One region of the Kitasatospora sp. MMS16-BH015 genome, then DNA from elsewhere that is predicted to be linked to it. Evidence: riboswitches for the same ligand, from Rfam matches in the RefSeq annotation. Region 1 holds a riboswitch; each other region holds the start of a gene.
What was found. A riboswitch is a leader RNA that binds a small molecule or an ion and turns the genes downstream of it on or off. The one in region 1 is predicted to bind cobalamin.

Region 2: another riboswitch for cobalamin. It lies ahead of metE (5-methyltetrahydropteroyltriglutamate--homocysteine S-methyltransferase); the one in region 1 lies ahead of CFP65_RS28085 (cobalamin biosynthesis protein).
Region 3: another riboswitch for cobalamin. It lies ahead of CFP65_RS24655 (ribonucleoside-diphosphate reductase subunit alpha); the one in region 1 lies ahead of CFP65_RS28085 (cobalamin biosynthesis protein).
Region 4: another riboswitch for cobalamin. It lies ahead of CFP65_RS05165 (HoxN/HupN/NixA family nickel/cobalt transporter); the one in region 1 lies ahead of CFP65_RS28085 (cobalamin biosynthesis protein).

What each region holds. Positions count from the first base shown of each region.
Region 1 is NZ_CP025394.1:6,527,409-6,531,587, reverse strand. It holds gene CFP65_RS28095 (S9 family peptidase) at 1-332, opposite strand, end outside; gene CFP65_RS28090 (helix-turn-helix transcriptional regulator) at 513-1,178, opposite strand; cobalamin riboswitch at 1,383-1,529, shown strand; gene CFP65_RS28085 (cobalamin biosynthesis protein) at 1,609-2,631, shown strand; gene CFP65_RS28080 (cobyric acid synthase) at 2,628-4,157, shown strand; gene CFP65_RS28075 (putative cobaltochelatase) at 4,154-4,179, shown strand, end outside.
Region 2 is NZ_CP025394.1:593,484-597,662, forward strand. It holds gene metE (5-methyltetrahydropteroyltriglutamate--homocysteine S-methyltransferase) at 1-1,974, opposite strand, end outside; cobalamin riboswitch at 2,152-2,320, opposite strand; gene CFP65_RS02660 (rhodanese-like domain-containing protein) at 2,409-3,779, opposite strand; gene CFP65_RS02665 (sulfite exporter TauE/SafE family protein) at 4,067-4,179, shown strand, end outside.
Region 3 is NZ_CP025394.1:5,698,685-5,702,863, forward strand. It holds gene CFP65_RS24655 (ribonucleoside-diphosphate reductase subunit alpha) at 1-1,801, opposite strand, end outside; cobalamin riboswitch at 1,961-2,118, opposite strand; gene CFP65_RS24660 (GNAT family N-acetyltransferase) at 2,175-2,681, opposite strand; gene CFP65_RS24665 (helix-turn-helix domain-containing protein) at 2,976-3,947, shown strand; gene CFP65_RS24670 (histidine phosphatase family protein) at 3,944-4,179, opposite strand, start outside.
Region 4 is NZ_CP025394.1:1,197,899-1,202,077, forward strand. It holds gene efp (elongation factor P) at 1-40, opposite strand, end outside; gene CFP65_RS05160 (aminopeptidase P family protein) at 108-1,214, opposite strand; gene CFP65_RS05165 (HoxN/HupN/NixA family nickel/cobalt transporter) at 1,266-2,387, opposite strand; cobalamin riboswitch at 2,417-2,633, opposite strand; gene CFP65_RS05170 (metalloregulator ArsR/SmtB family transcription factor) at 2,734-3,096, shown strand; gene CFP65_RS05175 (2'-5' RNA ligase family protein) at 3,299-3,850, shown strand; gene CFP65_RS40130 (hypothetical protein) at 3,798-4,179, opposite strand, start outside.

The sequences.
Region 1 (4,179 bases):
TGGGTACCGGGGGTGAGGGTGCCGGTGTCGGCGCGTTCCAGCCGGCGGGTCACGGTACGGGCGTCCTGGCCGACCACCTCGCCCACCACCGCGTGCCCGTCCTCGCCCCACTCCAGCGCGTACCTGCCCGGGCGCAGGGCCTCCGGCGTACGGGTCAGCGTGATCCGGCCGGCCGCCAGCTGCACCACCTTCAACACCGGCGGCGGCCCGCCGGGGGCCGGCAGCGCACCGGGCCGCACTGCCTGCTCGGACACCTTGCGGCCGAGCAGCAGCACCGCCGCTCCGGCCCCGACGGCGGCTGCGGCGGTGAAGGCGGCGGTCTGCCGGCGCATGGCACTCTCCCGGGGGATGGGGTGACGGGTGGTCCGTCGCCCAGTTCACTACGGAGGCCGGATTGTTGCCACCGTTGGTACGCCAGCTGGGGTTTCCAGGGGCGCGGGGAACGGCGCGGCCGACCGTGCACTCTGCTGCTGTCCTACATGGATGCCCAGGCTGCTCCCCTGATGGTGCAACTAGCGCTCTCCCAGAAGGTGCCAGAAGCGTTCGGCCAGCGGCGTGGTCGGAGCGGCGGCCGGGGTGCCCCAGTGGAGGGGGATCTGGTACTCGGACTGGAGGGTGGCCAGGGCGGCGGAGAGGGCTTCGGGCGGGGCGGGGACCAGGCGGGCGACGGGCTTGAGTTGGGCCTGCCAGCGGCCGTCCACGCAGCTGCGGAGGCGCTGGTCGAGTTCGGACTGACGGCCGGTCACGGTGACCAGGGTGCGGAGGGGGAGGTCGAAGGTGAGGGCGAGGGCGTGGGTCTGGTCCTCGTCGCCGGTCCAGCGGCCGGTGGCCTCGGCCTTCTGGTAGGCGGGGAGAGTGAGGCCGATGCGGGCGGCGGCCTGCTCCTGGGTGAGCTCGCGGGCGAGTCGGAAGTCGCGCAGGGTGGCGGGCGGGGTGCCCATCAGCTGGGCGGGCGGGCACCAGAGGGCGCGGGCCAGGGCGACGAACTCCTCCTCGGTGGGGTGCAGCTGGCCGGTCTCCCAGGCGAGCACGTGCCCCGGGAGCAGCCGGACGCCGTGGGCGGCCAGGCCCTCGGCCACCTGGTCCGGGGTGAGGCCCAGGCCGGCGCGGTGGGCGCGGGCTGCGGACGGGGAGAAGGGCACGGGGGTGGGGGCAGGAGGAAGCGGTCTGCGTCGCATGCCCCCTGACCGTACGGGGGCATTTCGGTCGTCCCCCAGCCGCTGAACGCACGAAGCCCGACCGCCGGGCCCGGACGGGCCCTGGCGGATCGCACAGCCCGGCCCCGGTGAGCAGGGCACCTGCTTCGGAGGTACTGACGGACCGTCGGGGGCATCCGGCGGGGGCCGCTGGTGACCAAGCCCACCGGGGTGGTTTGTTGACTCCCGGTCGGGGCGCGTGGTGGGATCTTTCAGCCAAACGGAGGCAAGCAGAGGAAGCCGGTGCGAGTCCGGCGCGGTCCCGCCACTGTCACCGGGCAGCCCGTTCAGGGCCCCGGGAGCCAGGAGACTCTCACCTCCGGTTCGTCGAGCCAGGGCGCGGACCCTGAGTGAGGACACCCGTCACCGTGGCGTACGTACCGCTGCCCATGCCCGCTGCGCAGTGCGCGCGTTGAGGCGGGGCACCGCCTTCGCCCTCGGCAGTGCGGCGGGCTATCTGGCCGACGCCCTGTTCGCCGACCCCCGGCGCGGGCACCCCGTGGCCCTGTTCGGCTCCGCCGCGCACCGCCTGGAGCGGGCGCTCTGGCGCGACCACCGGGGCGTGGGGGCGCTGCACACCGCCCTCTGCGTGGGCGGTGTGGCGGCCGGGGCCGTGCTCGCCGACCGGGCGCTCGGGCGCCGCCGGGCCGGGCTGGCCGCCGCCGCGACCTTCACGGTGCTCGGCGGCACCTCGCTGACCCGGGAGGCCCGGACCATCGGCGGCCACCTGCGGGCCGGCGACCTGACCGCCGCCCGCCAGCGGCTGCCGCACCTGTGCGGGCGGGACCCGAGCGGGCTGGACGAGGCGCAGCTGGCCCGGGCCGTGGTCGAGTCGGTGGCCGAGAACACCGCCGACGCCGTGGTCAACGCCCTGGTCTGGGGCGCGCTGGCCGGCACCCCCGGCCTGCTGGCCTTCCGCGCCGTCAACACGCTGGACGCGATGGTCGGCCACCGCTCCCCCCGCTACCTGCGCTTCGGCTGGGCCGCCGCCCGCCTGGACGACGTGGCCGGCTGGCCCGGCGCCCGGCTCACCGCGCTGCTCACCGTGGCGGCGGCGCCGGAGCCGCGTACGGCGTGGAAGGTCTGGCGGCGCGACGGCTCCGCGCACCCGAGCCCCAACGCCGGGCAGGCGGAGTCGGCCTTCGCGGGCGCGCTGGGTGTCCGGCTGGGCGGGACGCTGCAGTACGGCGAGCGAGTGGAACACCGGCCGGTGCTCGGCGCGGAGCTGCGGGCGGTGACGGTGGATGACGTGGAGCGGGCCTGTCGGCTTTCGCGGCGGGTCGGGCTGCTTGCGCTGGGTGTGACCGGTCTCGTTGGGGCGTTTCGGGGTGCAAGTCATTCCGGGAGAAGCGGTCGCCGGAAGGGTGTCTTCCGACTCGCGCAGTTCCCCGCGCCCCTGAAGGTGGCTGATGTACGACGAAAGGGAGCGGCGTGAGCGGGGCACTGCTGGTGGCGGGGACGACCTCCGACGCCGGGAAGAGCGTGGTGACGGCGGGCATCTGCCGCTGGCTGGCCCGGCAGGGGGTGCGGGTCGCGCCGTTCAAGGCGCAGAACATGTCGCTCAACTCCTTCGTCACGGCCGACGGTGCCGAGATCGGCCGCGCCCAGGCGATGCAGGCGGCGGCCGCCCGGATCGAGCCCGAGGCGGCGATGAACCCGGTGCTGCTCAAGCCCGGGGCCGACGGGCGCAGCCAGGTGGTGCTGCTCGGCAAGCCGGTTGCCGAGGTCGGCGCGCTGGACTACCGCGAGCGCAAGCCGGTGCTGCTGGAGCGCGCGCTGGAGTGCCTGGCCGATCTGCGCTCCCGGTACGAGGTGGTGGTCTGCGAGGGCGCCGGCTCCCCCGCCGAGATCAACCTGCGGGACCGGGACATCGCCAACATGGGCCTGGCGGTGGCCGCCGACCTGCCGGTGGTGGTGGTCGGCGACATCGACCGGGGCGGGGTCTTCGCCGCGATGTACGGCACACTGGCGCTGCTCTCCCCCCAGGACCAGCGGCACGTGGCCGGCTGGTTCGTGAACAAGTTCCGCGGCGACGCGCGGCTGCTCGCCCCCGGGCTCGACATGCTGCACCAGCTGACCGGCCGTCCGGTGCTGGGCACCCTGCCGATGCTCTCGGGGCTCTGGCTGGACGCCGAGGACTCGCTCGACCTGACCACCGTGGTCGACCGGGGGTCCGTCCAGGGCCCGTACGGCGCCGACGTGCTGCGGGTGGCCGTGGTGCGGCTGCCGCGGCTCTCCAACTTCACCGACCTGGACGCCCTGGCCCAGGAGCCGGGCGTGCTGCTGCGCTGGGCCACCCGGCCCGAGGAGCTGGCCGACGCCGACCTGGTGATCCTGCCGGGCTCACGGGCCACCGTGGCCGACCTGGCCTGGCTGCGCGAGCGCGGGCTGGAGGCCCCGATCCTGGCCCGGGCCGCCGAGGGGCGGCCGGTGCTCGGGGTCTGCGGCGGGTACCAGATGCTGGGCCGGGAGATCGTGGACGAGGTCGAGTCCAGGGCCGGCCGGGTGCCCGGGCTCGGGCTGCTGCCGACCCGGGTCGAGTTCGGCCGGGAAAAGGTGCTGGCCCGGCCGGTCGGCGAGGCGTACGGCGAGCGGGTGGAGGGCTACGAGATCCACCACGGGGTGGTGGCGGTTCTCGGCGGGGAGGCGTTCCTCGACGGCTGCCGGGAGGGGGCGGTCTGGGGCACCACCTGGCACGGCGCGCTGGAGAACGACGGCTTCCGCCGCGCCTTCCTGCGCGAGGTGGCCGAGTTGGCCGGCCGGGCCTTCGTGCCCGCGCCGGACACCTGCTTCGCCGCCGCCCGGGAGGAGCGCCTGGACCGCCTCGGCGACCTGATCGAGGAGCACGCCGACACCGACGCGCTGTGGAAGCTGATCGAGGGCGGGGTGCCCGCCGAGGGTCTGCCGTTCGTACCGCCGGGCGCGCCCCGGCCCCAGGAGAGCCTCAGGAGTGCCGAATGACTGACGTCCGATACCCGTTCAC
Region 2 (4,179 bases), 5.9 Mb from region 1:
GCACATGTGGGTGTGGATCTGGGTGTCGGCCCGGACGCCCGAAGTGGCCAGCCGGAACGCCTCGGTGGCCCAGGCCAGGTACGCCGGACGGCCGGCCGCCCGGAGCGGGAGCGTCTCGCGCAGCGCGGGCTCGTCCACCTGCACCACCGCCGCACCGGCCGCCTCCAGGTCCGCCACCTCCGCCCGCAGCGCCAGCGCCACCTGCCGGGCGGTCTCGGCCGCGGGCTGGTCGTCGCGGACGAAGGACCAGGCCAGCATGGTGACCGGCCCGGTGAGCATGCCCTTGACCGGCCGGTCGGTGAGGCCCTGCGCGTATCGGTACCAGTCCACCGTCATCGGCTGCGGCCGGGAGATGTCGCCCGCCAGCACCGGCGGCCGCACGTACCGGGTGCCGTAGGACTGCACCCAGCCGTGCCGGGTGGCCAGGTAGCCGGTGAGCTGCTCGGCGAAGTACTGGACCATGTCGTTGCGTTCGGGCTCACCGTGCACCAGCACGTCGAGCCCGGCCTTCTCCTGGTACGCGATCACCTCGCGCACCTCGGCCGCCATCCGCTCCCGGTACGCGGCCTCGTCGATCCGCCCGGCTGCCAGATCGGCCCGGGCCACGCGCAGTTCGGCGGTCTGCGGGAAGGAGCCGATCGTGGTGGTCGGCAGCAGGGGCAGCCCGAGCCGGGCCCGCTGCACCTCGGCACGGACGGCGTAGGGCTGGGCCCGCCGGGTGTCGGCCGGGGCCACGGCGGCGGCCCGGGCTCGGACGGCCGGGTCGCGGGTGATCGGGGAGGCCGCACGGGAGGCCAAGTCGGCCCGGTTGGCGGCCAGTTCGGCGGTGATCGCACTGACGCCCTGACCGAGACCCCGGGCCAGCAGGGCCGCCTCGGCGGCCTTCTGCTTCGCAAAGGCCAGCCAGCGGGCGATCTGCGGGTCGATCTCGCGCTCGGCGGTGGCGTCGATCGGCACGTGCAGCAGTGAGCAGGAGGGCGCCACGTCCACCCGGTCGGCCAGTCCGAGCAGGGTGCCGAGGGTGGCCAAGGACCGCTCCAGGTCGTTGATCCAGACGTTCCGCCCGTCGATCACCCCCGCCACCAGCCGCTTGCCCGGCAGGCCGCCGACGGCCGCGAGGTCCGCCAGGTTGCCGGCCGCCGGGCCGGTGAAGTCCAGCGCCAGCCCCTCGACCGGGGCCTTGGCCAGCACCGGCAGCGCCTCGCCGAGGCGGTCGAAGTAGCTCGCCACCAGCAGCTTCGGCCGGTCGGCCGAGCCGCCCAACTCCCGGTAGGCGCGGGCGGCGGCGTTGAGCTCGGCGGGGGTGCGGTCCTGCACCAGGGCGGGCTCGTCCAGTTGCACCCATTCCGCTCCTGCTGCCTTCAACGCGGCCAGCAGTTCGGCGTAGACGGGCAGCAGCCGGTCGAGCAGGGTGATCGGCTGGAAGTCCTCGGCCACCCCGGGCGCGGGCTTGGCGAGCAGCAGGTAGCTGACCGGGCCGATCAGGACCGGCCGGGCGGTGTGCCCGAGCGAGCGAGCCTCCAGGTACTCGCCGACGGCCTTGGCCGGGTCGGCGGCGAAGGCCGTATCCGGGCCCAACTCCGGCACCAGGTAGTGGTAGTTGGTGTCGAACCACTTGGTCATCTCCAGTGGCGGCGCCTGCTGGGTGCCGCGCGCCATGGCGAAGTACCCGGCCAGACCGTCGGCCGCCACGGCCGCCCGGTGCCGGGGCGGGATGGCGCCGACGGCCACCGTGGTGTCCAGCATGTGGTCGTACAACGAGAAGTCGCCGGTGGGTAGTTCATCGAGGCCGGCCTCGGCCAGCTGCCGCCAGTTCTCCCGGCGCAGCTCGGCGGCCGTGGCCAGCAGCGCCTCGGCGGTGACGGCGCCCTTCCAGTAGCCCTCGATCGCCCGCTTAAGTTCCCGGTGGCGGCCTTGGCGGGGGTAGCCGTGCGCGGTGGCCACGGCGGTGGCAGGGGCGGAGTTCGTGGTCAAGGGACTCTCCTTCGCGAGCCTGGATCCTCAGGTCCCCGGCGACGGGACGAGGGTGCGAAGGGGTCACCGACCGGGCGGGCACCGGCACTTGGGGCACGGCTCCGCCTGGTATGTGCGCCGACCCGCCCACGAGGTCACCGGTTGGCCGCGCGCGGAAGGCCGCGCACGGGCAGCGGCAGGTCTTCGGACTCGCGGGCACGGCCGCCCTGTCGAAAGGGCGGTCACCTACTGGCCGTCGCTTCCCAGGCCCTCTCGGACCCAGTGCGTATGACGGCGGTCGTTCCCACTCACCGCTGCGGGGCAGTCCCGGACTGGCCTGTTCAAAGGCGTCACCGGGTTCCCTCTTGCGACGCCGCCGTCTGGCTGACGGGGCGTACCGGCTGCGGGGTCAGCTTAACCACAATCCGCGGCGGAACGGCAAGATCCGCACGACATCAGCAGGTTGCGGCCCAGGCCGCGTAGCCGCCGAGCAGGTCGGAGACATCGGTGTGGCCGTGGCGGCGCAGCAGGCTGGCCGCGATCGAGGAGCGGTGGCCGCCGGCGCAGTGCAGCACGACCGGGCGGTCGGTGGGTATCTCGGCCAGCCGGCTGGGGAGTTCGTTGAGGGCGATGTGCAGCGCGCCCTCGACGGTGCCCTCCGCGCGCTCGGCGCAGCTGCGGACGTCGATCATCAGCGGCGGTTGGTCGGCGGCCAGCGCGGTGCGGAGCTGGTCGGCGGTGAGGCGGCTGGCGGGGGTGAGCAGGTCGGCGAGTTCGGGCAGGGTGGCCTCCGGTTCGGCGAGGTGGCCGGCGGTGCGGTCGAAGCCGATCCGGGCCAGCCGGGTGGTGACCTCGGCGGCCCGGCACTCGGGGGCGAGCACCAGCAGCTCGGCCTGTGGGGTGAGCACGGCCCCGGCCTGCTCGGCGAACCGGCCGTCGGCGGGGATGTTGACCGCCCCGCGCAGGTGGCCGGCCGCGAACTCCTGCGGGCTGCGGGCGTCCACCACCACGGCCCCGGCCGCCCGGGCGGCGCGGAACTCGGCGACGGTGAGCGGGCGGTGGGCCCGCCCGGCGTCGAACAGCTCGCGCTCCTGCCGGTTGAGGGTGGCGTCGTAGCCGAAGTAGGAGGGCGCGGCGGGCTGCCCGGCGGTGACCAGCGCGACGAAGTCCTGCTCGGCCATCGGCGCGCAGGCGTAGTTGGTGGCCCGCTGGGCACCGATGGTGGAGGAGCGCTCGGTGGAGAGGTTCTTGCCGCAGGCGGAGCCGGCCCCGTGTGCGGGGAAGACCCGGGTCTCGTCGGGCAGCGCCATCAGCTTGCCCTGCACGCTCTCGTACAGCATCCGGCCGAGCTCCTCGGCGGTGACCCCGCTGGAGGCGAGCAGGTCGGGACGGCCCACGTCGCCGATGAAGAGCGCGTCGCCGGTGAGCACCCCGTACGGCACGGCGTCCTCGGCCCGCTCACGGACCAGCACGCTGATCGACTCGGGCGTGTGGCCGGGCGTCTCCAGGATCTCCAGGGTCACCTCGCCGAGGCTGATCCGCTCGCCCTCGGCGAGGTGGCGGATCGGGTACTCGGTCTCGGCCCGGCGGCCGTAGCCGATCCAGGCACCGGTCCGGGCGGCCAGCTCCAGGTGGCCGGCCAGGAAGTCGGCGTGGAAGTGGGTGTTGAGCACGGCCTCCACGGTGAAGCCGTACGCCTCGGCGTCGGCGAGGTACTCGTCCACGTCGCGGCGCGGGTCGACGACCACGGCGCGGCCGGTGGTCTCGTCGGCGATCAGGTACGAGGCCTGGGAGAGGCAGTCGAGGTAGTACTGGGCGAAGAACAAGGGGACTACTCCAGCTTCCGTGAGATACCGGGTGGGGTATCCCTTGCCTCTCACAATACCCCCACGGGTATTATCGGCGGCGGCCGGGCCCGCGCCAAGCCCCGCCGCCGAGCCCGTCTGCTCCTCGTCAGAACGGACCCGACGCCCCGGCCCGGCAACCACCCGTCCCCACGACCGAGAGCGCACCCAGCACTCTCCCCCGCCAGGAGCGAACCCATGCCGCCCTACTGTCACCAGCCCGGTCCGCGGCCGGCCACCACGGCCGGATACCCGGACGGACCGGGCATATGACCCCCCTGATCCTGGCCCTGCTCGCGGGAGCGGCGGTCGGCCTCGCGCTCGGCGGCCTCGGTGGCGGCGGCAGCATGCTCGCCGTGCCGGCCCTGGTCTACCTGCTCGG
Region 3 (4,179 bases), 830 kb from region 1:
GGGCGCGCAGGGCGTCCCAGCGCTCGGTCCACTGCGGGGCGGCCTCGAAGTGGTCGATGTGCAGCTGGCCCTGGGCGGCGCGGGTCTCGGCGTAGGCCGGGTGCTGCCCGAACTGCTCGGCGAGCTCGCTGGAGCGCTCGTAGGCGGTCAGCATGATGCGCTCGGCGATCAGGGTGGAGAGCTGCTTGGCCTCGGCGGAGTCGAAGTCCAGGCGGAGCTTGAAGAAGACGTCCTGCAGGCCCATCACGCCCAGGCCCACCGGGCGCCAGCGCGAGTTGGACGCGCCGGCCTCGGGGGTCGGGTAGAAGTTGATGTCCACCACGCGGTCGAGGAAGGTCACGGCGGTGCGGACGGTGGCGTCCAGGCGCTCCCAGTCCATGGCGGACAGCAGGTCCGTCGCGGTCGCGCCGGGGGCGACGTGGGCGCCGAGGTTGACCGAGCCGAGGTTGCAGACGGCCGTCTCGGAGTCGTCGGTGACCTCGAGGATCTCGGTGCACAGGTTCGAGGAGTGCACGGTGCGGCCCGGCAGTGCGGTCTGGTTGGCGGCGCGGTTGGAGGCGTCCTTGAAGGTCATCCAGCCGTTGCCGGTCTGCGCGAGGGTGCGCATCATCCGGGCGTACAGGGTCTGCGCCGGGATGGTGCGGACGGCCAGGCCGGCCGCCTCGGCCTTCAGGTACGCGGCGTCGAACTCCTCGCCCCAGAGGTCGACCAGCTCGGGCACGTCGGCCGGGGAGAAGAGCGACCAGTCGGAGTTGGCGTTCACGCGGCGCATGAACTCGTCCGGGATCCAGTGGGCGAGGTTCAGGTTGTGGGTGCGCCGCGCCTCCTCGCCGGTGTTGTCGCGCAGCTCCAGGAACTCCTCGATGTCCGCGTGCCAGGTCTCCAGGTAGACGCAGGCCGCGCCCTTGCGGCGGCCGCCCTGGTTGACGGCGGCGACGGAGGAGTCGAGGGTGCGCAGGAACGGCACGATGCCGTTGGACTTGCCGTTGGTGCCGCGGATCAGCGAGCCGCGCGAGCGGATGCGGCTGTAGGAGAGGCCGATGCCGCCGGCGTGCTTGGAGAGACGGGCGATCTGCGCGTAGCGCGAGTAGATCGAGTCCAGGTTGTCCAGCGGTGAGTCGAGCAGGTAGCAGCTCGACATCTGCGGGTGCTTGGTGCCGGAGTTGAACAGGGTCGGCGAGGAGGGCAGGTAGGAGAGCGCGCTCATCAGCGCGTACAGCTCGGCCACCTCGCGGACCGACTCGGCGCTGTCGCCGACGGCCAGGCCCGAGGCGACGCGGAGCAGGAAGTGCTGCGGGGTCTCGATCACCTTGCGGGTGATCGGGTGGCGCAGCAGGTAGCGGGACTGCACGGTGCGCAGGCCGAAGTACTCGAAGCGGTCGTCGCCCCGCTGGTCGATCAGCTCGTCCAGGCTGTCGGCGTGCTTGGCGACGAACTCGGCGGTGGTGTCGCCGATCAGGCCCTCGGCGTGGCCGACGCCGATCGAGGCGGAGAAGGAGACCGCACCCTGGCCGACGGCCTCGTCGGCGATCTCCAGGGCGAGCAGGCGAGCGGCCAGCTTCGAGTACTGCGGGTCCTCGGCGATCATCGAGGCGGCGGCCTCGACGGCCAGCCCGCGCAGCTCCGCGAAGTCGGAGCCGGCGTGGCGGCCGCGCAGGGCGGCGGCGGCGACGTGGCCGGGGTCGACCTGGGGGAGGTCGGCGCTGCGGTCGGTCAGCAGCCGCAGGAGCGCAGCACCGGGGTCGGTCTGGTCGTGATCGGCGGAACCCTGGGACGGCAGGGCAACTGCTGCGATGGTCAAGGCGCTCTCCTGGCGGCGGCGGAACGACGTATTCGTCCAGGACCATCAGGGCGCAGGGGAACGCGGCGCGGCGCACCCTTGCGAGCGCGCGCGTTTCAGACCCCCCGGCCCGCCCGCGAGGCCCGGACGTGACTCAGTGCTGCAAGGCGCCTGCGGGGAAGCCGTGTGCACACCGTCGGCAGGTCATCGGACTTGCGGCCCCGCCCTTTCGGGGATGCCGCTCACCGCTGCGGGGCAGTCCCGGAGTCGCACCGGGTTCCCCTGCTTCGACAGCGAGAGTGAGCATACATGTTGTGGCCGGGGTCGGATGCGACCCCAGATGTAGTGCCGCGTGTCGTGGTCAGGTGGTAGCGGGGAGCCACCGTACAGCCCGTCAGATCAGCTGATCCTCGAAGGTCAGACCATAGGTGAGCAGGTCGATCCCGGGCCGCGGCGCCCAGTCCCGCTCGGGGGTCCGGCGGAAGCCGAGCCGTTCGTAGAGCCGGTGTGCGGTGGTCATCGCGGGCCGGGTGGAGAAGGCCATCGCGGTCAGCCCGAGCTCCCGCGAACGGGCCATCGCGGCCCGCACCAGGGCCTCGCCGACGCCCCGGCCCTGGGCCGCCGCGCCCACCGCGAGCATCCGGATCTCGCCCTCGTGCGGCTCCGCGATGTCGGCCCACTCGGTGCCGCCCGAGGCGAAGGTCACACAGCCGAGCACCCGATCGGCGTCGTCGACGGCGACGAGGAGCTCGGCCTCCGCGAAGCGGCGGCGGGCGTCGCCGAGGAGGGCGAGGTACGGGCTGTCGGGCTCGGTGTGACCGCCGCCGACGAAGGCCTCGACGGTGACGGCTCCGGCGCCCTCGAGGTCTTCCTCGCGGGCGTGGCGAACGGTGATCTGCATCGGACCATTGTGCCCGAAGGCGTGTTCGATCCGGCCCGGGCCGTCGTCTGATCGGCCGGCTGGCTCGTCGGGTAGCCCGTCGGGCGGTGCCGGTTGTCCCGGCCGGTGCGGGCCAGCCGGTCGACGTCGCGGCCGACCAGGGTGCCGAGCAGGCCGAAGCCGCCGACCGTGCCGAACAGGGGGAGCAGCTGCGTGATCGAGGTCATGCCTCCAGGCTCCTCGCGGGCGGCGGCTCGGACGAGTGGCAGAAACGACCACTTGCATCGAAATCCTGCCAGTGCCAGGCTGGTCGGCATGGCAGCACAGCTGAACCCCCGTCTGCAGAACGTCGTGGCCGTGGTGCTGGCACCCGTCCACCCCTTCGAACTCGGCGTGGCCTGCGAGGTGTTCGGCCTCGATCGGAGTGACGACGGCCAGCCGGTCTACGACTTCGCGCTGGCCTCCGACCGGCCCGGGCCGCTGCCCACCCACGCCGGCTTCACGGTGGACGTGCCGTACGGGGTCGAGCGGCTGGCCGAGGCCGATCTGGTGATCGCGGCCGCCACCGGTGTCCGGGAGGAGTACCCCGAGCCGCTGCTGGCCGCCCTGCGGGCGGTGGTGGGCCGCGGCTCGCGGGTGCTCTCGATCTGCAACGGCTCCTACCTGCTGGGCGCCGCCGGGCTGCTGGACGGCCGCCGCAGCACCACGCACTGGCGGCACGCCGACCGGATGGCCGAGCGCTTCCCGCACACCACGGTCGAGCCGGACGTGCTCTACGTGGACGAGGACCCGGTGATCACCTCGGCCGGCACGGCGGCCGGGATCGACGCCTGCCTGCACCTGGTGCGCAAGCTCCAGGGGGCCGAGGTGGCCCGGGGGATCGCCCGGCGGATGGTGGTGGCCCCGCACCGGGAGGGCGGCCAGGCCCAGTACGTGGCCCGGCCGCTGCCGGAGTGCTCGGCGGATTCGCTGGCGCCCCTGCTGGAGTGGCTGCGCCACCACCTGGACCAGGAGCTGACGGTCGACCAGCTGGCCGCCCGGGCCCACATGTCCCCGCGCACCTTCGCACGCCGCTTCCAGCAGGAGACCGGCACCACCCCGCACCGCTGGCTCACCAACCAGCGCCTGCTGCACGCCCAGCGCCTGCTCGAATCCACCACCGAACCGGTGGACACCGTCGCCGCTCACTCCGGCTTCGGCAACGCCGCCACCCTGCGTCACCACTTCACCCGCTGGCTCGGCACCACCCCCCAGACCTACCGCCGCACCTTCGGGACGGCCTCCTAGAGGTGGCTCACCGAGTTCCACTGCTCGGGGCGCAGGGCGGTGCCGTCGGAGCGCCAGAGGGCGGTGGAGCAGTTGCCGACCGGGAGGAGGGCGAGGAGTTCGGGCTCGGTGAGGCGGTCGAGGACGTAGCGGAGCATCAGGACCGGGCAGTCGTGCGAGACGAGCAGGACGGGCCGGCCGGCCTCCTCCTCGCAGATGTCGCGCAGGCAGCTGCGGATGCGCAGGGCCACGT
Region 4 (4,179 bases), 5.3 Mb from region 1:
TGAGGACCATGCCGTTCTTGAGATCGTTCGTGGAAGCCACGGGCGCACTTACTCCTGATATAGCTGTCAAGGAACCAAGGGGTGCGGCCTGCTCCCGCCGGGGCGGTTCACAGGGCGAGGAGCTCCTTGGTGGTGATGGTGAGCAGCTCGGGCCCGCCCTCTTCGAGGGGGCGCACCACGAGGGTGTCCTCGATCCGGACCCCGCCCTTGCCCGGGATGTGCACCCCTGGGCCGACGGTGACCGGCACGCGGTTGTCCAGTTTACCCATGTCCGCGGGGCCCAGACGCGGCGCCTCCCTGATCTCCAGGCCGATGCCGTGGCCGAGTGGGTGTACGGACGTGTCCTGGTGGCCCGCGGCTTGCAGGATCTCCCGGGCCGCCTGGTCCGGCGCGTGCTGCGCCACGCCGGGACCGAGCGCCTCCCGGGCGGCGCGCTGGGCGCGGAAGACCAGCCTGTGCAGCTCGACCTGCCAGGGCGCGGGGGCCGCGCCGATCACGAAGGTCCGGGCGGTGGAGACGCCGTAGCCCCGGTACTGGGCGCCGAGCACCACGGTCAGGAAGTCGCCCTCCTCCACCCGGCGGTCGGTGGGCTGGTGCGCCTCCTGGCCGGAGTGGCTGCCGGTGCCCACCGAGACCGGGAAGGCGGCCCGGTCGGCGCCGTGGTCGATCATCCGGCGCTCCAGCTCCATCGCCAGGTGCCGCTCGGTGCGGCCGACCAGGATGGATTCGAGCAGCTCGCCGAGCGCCTGGTCGGCGATCTCGGCGGCGATCCGCAGGTCGGCGATCTCGTGCTCGTCCTTGACCACCCGCAGCCGCTCCACCGCCTCGCCGAGGTCGGTCAGCCGGATGCCCTCGGCCAGCCCGGCCACTGCCCGGTGCCGGGTCACCGTGAGGTCGTGCTCCTCCACCGCGAGGTCGGCCACCCGCAGCCGGCCGGCGGCCTCGGCGGCCACCAGCGCCGAGTCCTCCCCGGCGGCCACCGGCAGCCGGGCCACCTCCGGGTCGAGCAGGTGCTCGCCGGTGTCGTCCGGCGGCAGGTCCTCGGGCAGCGCCAGCAGCGCGCGCTCCCGGGTCAGCAGCAGCGTCGCACCGCAGGGGGAGCAGCCGGTCAGGTACCGGACGTTGGCGGCCCGGGTGACCAGGGAGGCGTCCGCCCCGAGGGCACTACAGTGCTCGCGCAACCGCTCACGCCGGGCCAGGTACGCATCAGCCATGCTCACGAGCCTACGGAGCCCCGCCGCACCCCGCCTGTCAGGCGCACCCGGTCAGGAGGTCTTGCCGGCCCACCTGCGGTCCACCTTGGCCAGCTTCCAGTAGCCGATCGCCAGCGCCCAGACCACCACGAACAGGCCGACGATCGCGAAGCCCACGTTGTCCAGGCTCAGCTCGGAGATCCAGCCGGACACCGGGTCGGTCAGGTCGAACTTGTCGTGCGCCACCGAGACCAGCTCGATGGTGCCGATCACGAAGGCGACGGCGATGGAGAGCCCGGTGATGGTCAGGTTGTAGTAGACCTTGCGGACCGGGTTGGAGAAGGCCCACTGGTAGGCGAAGTTCATGAAGGTGCCGTCCAGGGTGTCGAACAGGCTCATCCCGGAGGCGAACAGCAGCGGCAGGCAGACGATCGCGTACCAGGGCAGCCCGGCCGCCGCGCCGGAGCCGGCCATCACCATCAGGGTCACCTCGGTCGCGGTGTCGAAGCCGAGGCCGAGCAGCATCCCGACCGGGTACATCTGGCCCGGGCGGGTGATCGAACGGGTGGCCCGGCCGAGGACGCGGTTCATGAAGCCGCGCGAGTTGAGGTGCTGCTCCAGCTCCTGCTCGTCGTACTGCCCGGCCCGCATCGCCCGGAAGACCCGCATGATGCCGGTGAGCGCGGCCAGGTTGAGCGCGGCGATCAGGTAGAGGAAGGCCCCCGAGGTGGTCGTCCCGATCATCCCGAGCACCTTGTGGGTGGTCGACTCGTCGTCCATCAGCGTGCCGGCCAGCGCGGCACCGCCGGCCACCAGGCCGGCCATCACCACGACCATGGTGGAGTGGCCCAGCGCGAACCAGAAGCCCACCGAGACCGGCCGCTTGCCGTCCGCCATCAGCTTGCGGGTGGTGTTGTCGATCACGGCTATGTGGTCGGCGTCGAAGGCGTGCCGCATGCCCAGGGTGTACGCGGTGATGCCGAGGCCCACCCCGAACACCTGGGTGCCGACCTTGTAGTTCTCCGGCACCACCAGGAAGAACAGGGTGCCGAAGGCCGCCACGTGCATGGCCAGGATGACCAGCATCAGGCCGACGGTCCGGGTGGTGTCCTCACGCTTCCACCGGAAGCCGGCGGGGGCGGTCGCCGCCACCGGGACGGCACCCGGGGCAGCACTGATTTCGGGCAGGGTCATCTGCGGTCACGCTCCAGCACCTCGTGGATCACTTCGTGAAGTGCCGTGGCCGGTCTCCTGGCTTACGGGTCAGCGCACCCGCACCCGGCCTTCCCGGACTGACGTCCAGTGACCCTCCGTTCGTACGGTGAGGTTCGTACGGAGATGGTGCGGGCACTACCCGATCACAGTGGCGAGGGCCGCTCCGGGCTGGGACCTTGATGGTCCGTCACCGGCTTCCCGAGCACCACGGCGTGGAACACCGTAGGGGTGACGGCCCATGACCTGCAAGCCTGCACACCTGTGCAGGTGTCGCACATCACGCCCCACCGGAGCCGCCCCGGCTCAGGATGAGACAATCAGGGGCATGCATCTCGTCCCCGCCGACCGCGCGACCCACCGGACCATCGACGGCCACCGGGTCTGCGAGGCCATCGCCGCCATCGGTGACACCGAGCACGTCCGGGCCTGGGCCGAACGCTTCTCCCTCCTCGCCGACCCCGGCCGGCTCGCCATCCTGCTGGCCCTGCACGAGACCGGCCCGCTGGCCGTCTCCGACCTCGCCGTGGCCACCGGGATGAAGGACACCGCCGTCTCCCAGGCCCTGCGCCTGCTCCGCTCCGCCGCCCTGGTGGCCGGCGACCGCGACGGCAGGATCGTCCGCTACCGCCTGGTCGACACCGCCATCGCCGAGGTCCTGGCCCACGGCGTCCTCGGCCACCGCGACTGAGCCCGCCCGGGCCCCCGACCCTCGCGGCGCAGCGCAGCCACCCGCCGCCCCTCCGGCCCCTCGGCCCCACGCGACGCTCACCCCCGCGCGCCCCACCTGTCCCCCGGCCTCGCTCGTCTCTCCCCTCCCTTCCCTCCCGTCTCTCCCCTCACCCGGCCGTAAATACTTCGTCAGTTCGGCCCGGGCTCCCTACGGTGATCACATGCAGACCGTGGAGCTCACCTGTGCCCCCGAGTTCGACGCCGCCGTCCGCGAGGTCTGGCAGCGGCTCTCCGACGGCGGCGTGCCAAGCCTGGCCCGCAACACCCACGCCGGCCACCGCCCGCACCTCACCCTGGCCTGCGGCACCCTCTCCCCCGAGGCGCTGGCCCGGGTCGACGAGCTGCTGGCCGCATCCCTCCCGCTGCCCGTCCGCCTCACCGGCCTGCTCTCCTTCAGCGCCCGCAGCCGCCGCCGGGTGCTCGCCTGGTCGGTGGTCCCCGGCTACGAGCTGGTCCGGCTGCACCACCGGATCTGGCAGCTGCTCGCCGACTCCCCCGAGCCCAACCCGTACTACCTCCCCGGCCGCTGGTCCCCCCACCTCGGACTCACCCGGCGGCTGGAGCCCGAGGAGCTGGTCCGCGCCCACGACCTGCTGGGCCGCCTCCCGGACCTCACCGGCGAGTTCGACGCCGCCCGCAGCTACGACACCGACACCGAGCTCACGGTGCCGCTGGGCGCGGGGCGGCCAGCAGCCCGTGCAGCGAGCGGGTGAACGCGGCCACGAACCGCTCCCGGGTCTCCTCGTCCAGCAGCTCCAGCGAGAGGTACGGGTTGAGGTCTTCCAGCTCCACCAGCAGCAGCTCCCCGGCCGCCGTCCGGCAGGCGTCCACCCGCTGGATCCCGTGCGGGAGCCCGTTCCACTCCACGAACCGCTGCGCAAACGCCAAGTCCGCCTCGCTCGGCTCGTACCGCTCCAGCAGCCACCGCGCCGCCGGGTCCGGGGCGTACAGCGCGTACTGGCACTCCTGGTCCACGAAGTAGAAGGACACCTCGTACGCGAAGTCCACCTTCGGCTGCACCAGCATCCCCGCCAGCTCGGCC